Regions from separate parts of the Dorea sp. Marseille-P4042 genome, predicted to be linked through region 1. Evidence: riboswitches for the same ligand, from Rfam matches in the RefSeq annotation. Region 1 holds a riboswitch; each other region holds the start of a gene.

Region 1 (3,282 bases):
TATGTCTGTAAGTTCTTGCCGCTTGGAGCGTAAGTTCCTGCTTTGACAATCTCATCTACGAGATCCTTTGGAACGTCCTGCTCTTTGAATTTACGAATAGATCTTCGAGTATAAATGTTATTTAATACTTCGTTCATGATTACCTCTCCTTTTAAAATAATTAACCTTTTTATCTAAAGTACAGTATAATATTAAAAATAAGAAAAATCATTGTCTATTTTAGATAAAAATACGAAAAATAATTTGTAAATATGGACAAAATGGGTAGATATGTACATTGTTAAGAAATGAACAAAATGTTATACTAATAATATTAAGGATTGAAGAAGTGCATAGCACAAAAATCCGTGGGTAGCGAAAAAATGAATCATGCATCAGTCCGCAAAGGCGCGAGGGAGGAAGAGAAAATGTCAGATTTGAAATTTACTTGTACTGGTTGTCGCAATGGCTGTGTGATCACAGTCTGTTATAATGAGGAGGGGTATCCAGATGTGAAAGGCAATGGCTGTATGCGCGGCGTATTGTATGCAAATGACAAAGTAAGAGCAATGGACGAGAAAGAGACGGACAAGTAAGATGTTAAAATCATATGTTGCATTTGATATAGAGACGACTGGACTTAGCCCGGAGCACAATGAGATTATTGAGATTGGTGCATTGAAAGTACGGGAAGGAAAAGTTGTTGATCGTTTTATTCGTTTTATCGAACCGGAGGCCGGGATACCTCCGATGATTACGCAACTGACCGGAATTACAAATGATATGGTAGAAGGAGCAGGGAACTGCGGCGAAGTATTGCCGGAGTTCCTTGAATTCTGCGAACAGGATACGCTGATCGGACATAATGTGCAGTTCGACTTCAGCTTTGTGAAGACAAAAGCAAAAGAACTTGGTTACACCTATGATCATATGGGAATTGATACACTTAAGATTGCCAAAGTTGTTCACGCAGACCTTCCATCCAGAAAGCTTGGCGCACTCTGCGAATACTATCATATCGAAAATGCGGCGGCGCACCGGGCATATCATGATGCTCTGGCAACCGCAAAACTATATCAGTCTATGGCGCATTTTTATGAGGAAAAGGAACCGAAGGTTTTTAAACCACAGCCCTTGGCATATAAAGTGAAGAAAAAAGAACCGATAACCGCAAAACAGATCGCATTTCTCACAAGGCTTATGCAACAGAAGAATATTTCTATGGAAATGGACATACATACACTGACAAAGAGTGAGGCTTCCAGAGAAATCGACCGGATTTTATCCCGACCGTAATGGAAGTGAGAAACCAATATGGAATACAGTCTGACAGGCTGATGTATTGACAGTAATTATCAGATGTGTTAGATTGTAAAAGTAATAGCTAAAGATACAAAAGAATAAAAAATGTGTGAGGTGTCAGTCAGAGAAAGATATTATAAAAAGTTATTTATCTGGCTGGTGAAAAGGGAAACAGGTGTGAATCCTGTACGAACTCGTCACCGTATTTTGCGAGCTTTGAATCCTACATGCCACTGGGAGACCGGGAAGGCTGATTTTAGAGCGCCTGAGCAATAAGCCGGGATACCTGCCTTTCACAGTACAGGAACATATTTGTTCAGGCCACGAGGAACTGGCAGTACGAAATACATAGAAAGGCTATTTGACGGAAGGAAGATCATTTCGTCAATAGTTTGTTTTGCGTACTCTCTGTTCATTTTTTAATGGCAGGGATTTTTTATTATATGAATTTCTATATAATAAGAAACCTCCGGAAAAATTATTTTGTATCTTAGAAAAAAATGGAGGATGGAAAGATGAAGAAAAAATTGGTAGTCGTATTACTTACTGCAGCTATGAGTATGTCTCTGCTTGCAGGATGTGGAGGAAATTCAGGAAGTTCTGACGCAAAGAGTGATGCAAAGACAGAGGATACGAAGGAGGACAGCGATCAGGTGGCAGCAGATAAGGTGGCAAAACTGATTGATGATATCTATGTTCAGGAGAGAACTGACAAGACAGATAAACAGTGCAAAGAAGCTAAGGAAGCATGGGACGCATTAACAGATGCCCAAAAAGAATTAGTAGAAGGTGAAAACGCAGATCCTGATTACTTCGGAAGAGATACAGGTGACGCTTCGAAAGATGATCCGTTAAATCAGGACGAGATTGGTGAAAATGAACTTCTCGTTGTAAGTTTTGGTACATCATTCAATGACAGCCGCGCAAAAGACATCGGTGGAATTGAGAAAGCACTTCAGGCTGCTAATCCAGACTGGTCAGTAAGAAGAGCATTTACAGCTCAGATCATCATCAATCATGTACAGGCCCGTGATGATGAGAAGATCGACAACATGGAGCAGGCACTAGAGCGTGCAGTAGACAATGGAGTTAAAAACCTTGTTGTTCAGCCAACACATCTGATGCATGGTGCAGAGTATGATGAGTTATCAGAGACAGTGGAAAAATATAAAGATAAATTTGAATCTGTAAAGATTGCTGAGCCGCTTCTCGGCGAAGTTGGAGCAGATACAACAGTTATCAATGCAGACAAAGAAGCAGTTGCAAAAGCAATCACAGACGAAGCAGTTAAGACAGCACACTATGACAGCATTGATGCAGCAGCCGAAGATGGAACCGCATTTGTATTCATGGGACATGGAACTTCACACGTTGCAAATGTAAGTTATGATCAGATGCAGACACAGATGGAGCAGCTTGGATATAAGAATGTATTTATCGGAACTGTAGAAGGTGAGCCGGAAGATACAGAGTGTCAGGCAGTCATTGAGAAAATCAAAGAGGCCGGATATAAGAAAGTAATCCTTCGTCCACTGATGGTTGTTGCAGGAGATCATGCGAACAATGATATGGCAGGAGACGATGATGATTCCTGGAAGAGCCAGTTTGAAGCGTCAAAAGCATTTGACAGTGTAGAATCACAGATTGCAGGCCTTGGAGAGATTGATGCAATTCAGCAGATTTATGTAGCACATACAAAAGCTGCAATTGAAGCTAAATAGTTGACAGGTCAGATTTTCAGAGTACAATTATAAAGAAAAATAATTAGAAAAGAGAGAATGGACATGTTAAAAAAGAAATTATTAGTTTTATTACTTTCCGCCAGTATGGCAATGACAATGCTTGCCGGATGCGGAAGTAATACGGATAAGAAAGATGACACAAAAACAGAAGCTTCCAAAGATGATGCGTCAGAAGCAAAGACTGACAGCAAAGATGCGAAGGAGCCTGAGCTGGAAGATGGAACTTATAAGGTAGATTTTAATACAGACAGCGGTATGT
Region 2 (3,282 bases), on a different contig from region 1:
TTGCCGATGATAAGACTATGATTCTGCTCTGCCCGAAAACGACGCTTGCTCTTATTGGAACAGAAAAAGCGAAGTTTGTGGACCATCAGTTAGAAGAGCCAATCGGATATGCACAGGCCTGCATTCATATGATCGGAAAAGCACATTTTGCCGGACAGATGTGTATTAAGAATGTTGGCTATCAGCTGAATCATGGGATTTTTAAAGAAGTAAAGTTATTGTAGTTAGTGGATTTTGTTTAACAGCATATTTATGAAATGTCAAAAGGACAGCCGATGTGAAAAAACACATGGCTGTCCTTTCTTGGCAAATCAGACGAATTTATAAAGCTACTTACGTCTGTATACCCACTTCAAACATTCGAAAAAGATCAAGTTAATTTAAGAGCAGTTCTGCTCTGATCATACGGACAGATTCGTCCGATATTCCATGTTTGAAAAAATAACTATAAATGGTATAATACAAGGAGAAAAGTGTATGGAGAGAACCGAAAACTTAATCATGCAGGAAGACAGATGGAAGCCATTAAAGGAGATGAATCTCACGGACGATTTTCTATTTGATGTGGCAACCGCGGAACTGGAAAATTGCAAGACAATTATCGAATTATCTACTGGTTTGCGATTAAAAAGCCTCAAGTGGAAAGAAGGTCAGAAGGTTATTCACAATATTCCGGGAAAACGTGGAATTCGAATGGATTTTGTCGCAGAATCTGAAGATGGTCGCGTTTTTGATGTAGAGATGCAGAATCGGAAGGAAGGAAATATTCCAAAACGAACCAGATTCTATCAGGCATTGATGGACGCACCAATGTTGAAAAGCGGTGAAAAAGGTTTTGATAAGCTAAAACCGCTGTTTATTATTGTAATTTGTGACTATGATCCATATGGAATGAAGAAGTATTGCTATACGTTTGAAAGTCGCTGCAAGGAACAGCCAGATTTATTACTTGGAGATGAGGTTACAAAATTATTTCTCAGTACAAAAGGGGAAAATGAAGATGAAGTATCGAAAGAATTAGTGGATTTCCTTCATTATATTACTGAGAGCAATGAACATGGACTTCCAGAAGAATGTGATGAAAGACTTCGCCGTCTGCATGAGAGTATACAGGAAATAAAAACAAGTACAAGTGTGGAGGTCGAGTATATGAAGATGGAAGAAAGAGAAAGACTGGTAAAAGAAGAGGCAACAGAGCGAGGTTTAAGAGAAGGGAGAATACGAGGAAGAGAGGAAGGAAGATAGTATTAAGGCGTTGGAGGATTTGGAATATCGTAAGAAATTGTATGAGGAATTTGGCGTATAAATTGAAAAAAGAAGCTTCTATGGGAGAAATCCTGTGGAAGCTTTTTAAGCATGTCACTGAAGTATAATGAATTGTAACAAAGCTTCAGTTTCATTGACTTTCTCAAGTCTAAATGTTATATTTGTTATGGAAAATTATGAAGAACGTTCGGTGCTGTTTCATTGTGAGAACAGGTAAAAGGGAAACAGGTGAGAAGCCTGTACGAACTCGTCACTGTAAATAGATATGTAGAATCATAGGCTGCGGATAATCTGACAAGGCAGCTCATCCACTGGGAAACTGGGAAGGAGATTTTATGTGAACTCTATAAGTCAGGAAACCTGCCGGTCGTTGGTACATGGAATGAGAATTCCAGGTCACGAGTAATTGATTGTACCGAAAGTTTTATAAAACGAAAATATTTTTACTTATGTCAGTAAAAGTTTTTTCTTTTTTTTTTCGTACGATTATTTTCATGATAATTCCCAGACAACAAGGTAAAACATAATAAAGGAGAAGAAAAGGATGAAAAGAAAAAGTGCAAGCTTTTTAGCAGGTGTGCTTGTTGCATCGATGGTGGCTACACCTTTGTCGTATACGAATGTATATGCACAAGAACAAGATGTAGTAGAAGCCGATGCGGCACAAACAGAGTCAGAATCTGACGTAGTTTCTGATAATACAGATAATGTGTCAGAAAATGTTAGTGAAAAAGAAAATACAGAAAAATCAGAAAGTGCAATACCGGCACAACAAGAAAATAAGAATGCAGAATCTGTAGATAAATCAAATGTGGAAAATGAACCGGTGCAGACAGAGCAAAAAAATGAGTCTGTAACGCAGGAAGCAGCGCCACAGGACTCTATAGTGCCTGTGCAGCCTACAGAGGCGATTTCTGGTGTCAAGGTGTTAAAAAACGATGGAAACGAGTACGGGATGTTTCCAATCGTTGTTGAAAAGATGGAAGTGAAAGATAATCAGGTAACGATTGATTTTAATACAGGTGAAAAATCTGTATTTGATTGGTTATATCTGGGACCTGTAACAGATAGCGAAAAAACAGGTTATACAAAAGGTGAAAAAGCAAATGGTACATGCAAGTTTTCTATTACTGTTCCGTTGTCAAAACAGAATAGTTGGATTCCGGTAGCCGCAGGACGTTCTGATAAAGGAACATGGTCAGAAAATTATCTGTGGATGAGTGTTCCAAACGTAGAAGTTATTACGGGACAGCCGAACGATGTGAAAGCAAAAGAAGGAGAAAATGTTAAATTATCTGTAAGTGCTTCTGAAGAAGATGTTTCATATCAATGGCAGTATAGCGCAGATGGAACAAACTGGACAGACTGTGATGGTGAAAATGCAACAACAGCTAATTATAGCTTTACAATGAAAAAAAGCTCAGAAGGAAAGTATCGTTGCATTGTCAATAAGTCATATATAAAGGAAACCTCTAATACTGCAACAATTACATTTGTAGATGATGATAAGAAGGACGATGGAAAAACAGACAGTGACAATTCTGGAGATAATACTGGAAGCGGCACAACTGCACAGGAAGGTTATGTAGCAAGTGATGGGATTACTTCTATCTATGCCAGTGATGATACGAAGAAACCAGGACAGCCATATAAGATGTTTAAAATTGGAGCATCTGAGGCAAAAGTTGTAGGAGATAAAATACAGGTATCCATTTGGGTAGAACCAGCAAGCAGTGGAAACTTTTCATATGATGCAATTTATATTGGTAATGGAAATGATAAGGAAAAAGAACCACTAATTATCGGAGAAGAAGATACAAAAAAGATTGAGGGGAAAAAGTTAGAAAGATTTACTTTCGAGGTACCACTTTCAATGGCAGGAAAAGAAGTGCATTATGTACCGAGAAATGGAAGAACGCAAAAATTTAGCACAACTAGTTCTCTTGCGTTAAAACTTCCAGCATTGTCTGATTTTAAGAAACAGACGGTTATAACAATTCAGTCACAGCCAATAGC
Region 3 (3,282 bases), on a different contig from region 1:
CATCTCAAGATGTTCCTTCTCTTTTAGCTGCGTACATACTTTCACGACATCGGACAGTTTTCCAAATCCAGATGCTTCTATAAAAATTCTGTCCGGGCAATCTTCCATGGCAATCCGGCGCATCTTTTCTTCAAACTCAAGTGCCATCCCACAGCAAATACAGCCCTCACCGATTTCTTCATAGATCAAGCTGCCTTCTGCATTTTCCCGGTCAACTGCCTGTGCACCAAAATCATTTTGAATTACCGCAGTCTTTCCCTTTACCTGTTCTATCCATTGATTTAAGAATGTTGTTTTTCCGGATCCCCGAAATCCAGATATGATCTGAACAACCATGTCCTTTTTATCTACCTCCATCAGATTAGTTTTCTGATTTTATATCTTTTTATTCAAATTTGGCAGATTATCTTTCCGACACATTTTACTCAAAGTTCTTAGGATCTAATGGCCATTTCCCATACTTTCTTGCTGCATTCATAAACGCTTCAATATTCTCCAATTTTACCTGACCGGAAAGATCACATCCAGAGGCAAGAATATAACCATTCGGTGAATCCCATGCTTTCTGCAAACACCTCTTTACAGCTGCATCCATTTCTTCCTTTGTTCCCTGAATAAAATAGTCGACCGGTGCCACATTTCCAAGAATCGGCATCTTCTGCCCTGCTGTATTTTTTACATGCTCCAAATCAACGACATTGTCCACACTGATCATATCACTTCCTGCATCTGCCATGTCATCAATTGTTTTGGTCGTATCCCCACATATATGATAGCAGACCATTCCTCCTGCATTATGAATTGCCTGATTTACTTTTTTTGCATACGGAAGCACAAACTCCTGATACTGACTCTTTCTCAAGATTGTGCCAGAAGCGAGTGGATCACATTGTAGGATCAATACCCCTTCTTGAATGAACTCTTTATAAATATCGATAAGACAATCTTCAGACGTTCCGGATCCAGCTTGTCAATATCATCCAAACTTTCAAGCGGATACGTTGCGATTGCAGGTGTCTGAATCTCCGGATCATTGGTCGTTCCCCCAAGCCCAACTCCTACCATGTGAAGCCCGTATTCAATGACTGCAAGGTCATTACCAAATCTTTTGTACGCTTCAATCTGACACTTTGCCTCATTCTCCGGTGAGCTTCTTTTCTCGCGATGAGTCATCCCACATACATCGCCTGACATAGATACTATGACCGGCATTGCAAGCATTCGATCCATCGATTGTCCTGTCATAAAAGCATTCAGTCTTTGATTCGGTGTCATCTGGTCTAATTCGTGCATAAATCTCCTCCTCGTATTATACATGCAAACAATAAGTTTCTCAATATTCTCCCTGGATTTTATACACTATAACTTCTATCACTGTCATGAACGATCAGTATGAAATATTTTTCCACTAAAAAAGGCAGGGAAAATAAAACGAAGTGTCTGTTCTTTTCCCTACCGAAAATCCCAATTCCTATATAGCAGGTTTCCTGGCTTGATTTCATCCTCTGCTTTCCTCTTCCCGGCTTATATTACTGCTGTTCTGTTGCAGATATAAATACCAGTGACTCCGTTGAAGCTTCGTCCATCTTACAGTAGAATAGGCTGCCCTGGATTCTCACCAGATTCCCTTTTAAATGTCAAATCCATCACTAATATAGTCTTCTGCATCCAGTATAATTATTAAGCACGCTTATTTCAAATAAATAATATTGATATATCTACCCAATTATCGTTTTTCCAAATAAAATACACTCAGTCTTCATGGAATTCCTAAAAAGAATAAACTCATAAAAACCAAGTGTACATCATTAAGAATGGCTCTACATTCCTACTTGCGAAACTACATACTTATTTTTTTCTTAATGCTTTCTTTTTCTCAAGATTTGTGACAACCATGCAGCAGCTTGCATCACCTGTGATGTTTACTGTTGTACGTCCCATATCAAAGATACGATCCACTCCGGCTACAAGAGCGATTCCATCTACTGGAAGTCCTACAGATGTAAGTACCATTGCCAGCATAACCATTCCAGATCCCGGCACACCTGCTGTTCCGATAGATGCCAGTGTTGCTGTCAGAATAATCGTCAGCATCTGTGGAAGTGTCAGGTTGATTCCATAACAGGACGCGATAAAGATTGCACATACTCCCTGATAAATTGCAGTTCCATCCATGTTAATTGTTGCTCCAAGCGGAAGCACAAATGAAGTCACTTCTTTTGATGCTCCCATGTTCTCTACACACTCCATATTGATTGGAAGTGTTCCTACGGAAGAAGCACTGGAAAATGCAAACATCATTGCCGGAAGCATTCCTTTAAAGAATGCGATCGGACTCATACCGCCCATTGTCTTTACTGCTAATGAATATACAACAACTGCATGTATAATGTAGCAGACATACGCTGCTAAGAGCACCATTGCCAGTGAACCGATGATCATCGGACCATTTACTGCAATAACCGGGCACAACAGACAGAATACTCCGATTGGAGATAATCTTAAGATCATCTCCATACATTTCATAAACATATCATTCAGATCATTACACCCCTGGATCAAACGTGGATTTTTCTCCGGTCCAATCAGAATAATCGCAAATCCGAACAATACTGACATCACAATTACCTGAAGCATATTGGACTCAGACATCGGTGCAATAAAATTGGATGGGAAAATATTCACAATTGTATCCATAAATGATACCGACTCTGTTGCTTCATAAGTCAAGTCTGTTGTTGCAACGACCGGGAACATTCCTTTGAACAGATTTCCTCCAATCAATCCAAATGTGATTGCAAATGCGGTTGTACACATATAGTATACAACGGTCTTTAAACCAATTGCTCCCACTTTTTTAATATCCTGCATGGAGATAATCCCACACATAATGGAGAATAATACGATTGGAACTACGATGAACTTTACAAGGTTCAGAAAAATTGTTCCAAACGGCTTAATGTAACTCTCTGCAAATTCTGCATGACTCTGCATCAGAAGTCCTACTACAATTGCAAGAACCAATGCGATAAAAATCTGCATTGCCAAAGACATTTTTTTCTTTTGTTTCATGATTTTAACCTCTCTTTACTTGATTTCATTTCCCCGTTATATTTTACCCCAAAAAAGCACTGTCATAAGACAATGCCTTTTCTCTGATATAAAATTATATCATACCTTATTCTGATTCATCAACCAGTTTTTTGCAAGTTCATGTGGAAAATTATGCATTTTTTGATTAGTTGGGGACGTAGCAAACTTTCAAAATACTACGTCCCCAAC

What was found. Region 1 has a riboswitch for cobalamin ahead of C7E02_RS13635 (sirohydrochlorin cobaltochelatase). Riboswitches for the same ligand answer to the same signal wherever they lie in the genome.
Region 2: linked by a shared signal. The riboswitch ahead of C7E02_RS05095 (immunoglobulin domain-containing protein) and the one ahead of C7E02_RS13635 (sirohydrochlorin cobaltochelatase) in region 1 are both predicted to bind cobalamin.
Region 3: linked by a shared signal. The riboswitch ahead of C7E02_RS20175 (uroporphyrinogen decarboxylase family protein) and the one ahead of C7E02_RS13635 (sirohydrochlorin cobaltochelatase) in region 1 are both predicted to bind cobalamin.

The regions. Positions count from the first base shown of each region.
Region 1 is NZ_OLMI01000003.1:44,644-47,925, reverse strand. It holds gene C7E02_RS13645 (nitroreductase family protein) at 1-137, opposite strand, end outside; gene C7E02_RS19230 (hypothetical protein) at 408-575, shown strand; gene C7E02_RS13640 (3'-5' exonuclease) at 577-1,275, shown strand; cobalamin riboswitch at 1,377-1,589, shown strand; gene C7E02_RS13635 (sirohydrochlorin cobaltochelatase) at 1,797-3,002, shown strand; gene C7E02_RS13630 (hypothetical protein) at 3,066-3,282, shown strand, end outside.
Region 2 is NZ_OLMI01000001.1:1,008,336-1,011,617, reverse strand. It holds gene C7E02_RS05105 (uroporphyrinogen decarboxylase family protein) at 1-224, shown strand, start outside; gene C7E02_RS05100 (Rpn family recombination-promoting nuclease/putative transposase) at 478-1,245, shown strand; cobalamin riboswitch at 1,438-1,648, shown strand; gene C7E02_RS05095 (immunoglobulin domain-containing protein) at 1,811-3,282, shown strand, end outside.
Region 3 is NZ_OLMI01000001.1:1,020,337-1,023,618, forward strand. It holds gene C7E02_RS05135 (leucine-rich repeat protein) at 1-357, opposite strand, end outside; gene C7E02_RS20170 (uroporphyrinogen decarboxylase family protein) at 422-901, opposite strand; gene C7E02_RS20175 (uroporphyrinogen decarboxylase family protein) at 898-1,293, opposite strand; cobalamin riboswitch at 1,461-1,670, opposite strand; gene C7E02_RS05145 (dicarboxylate/amino acid:cation symporter) at 1,849-3,072, opposite strand.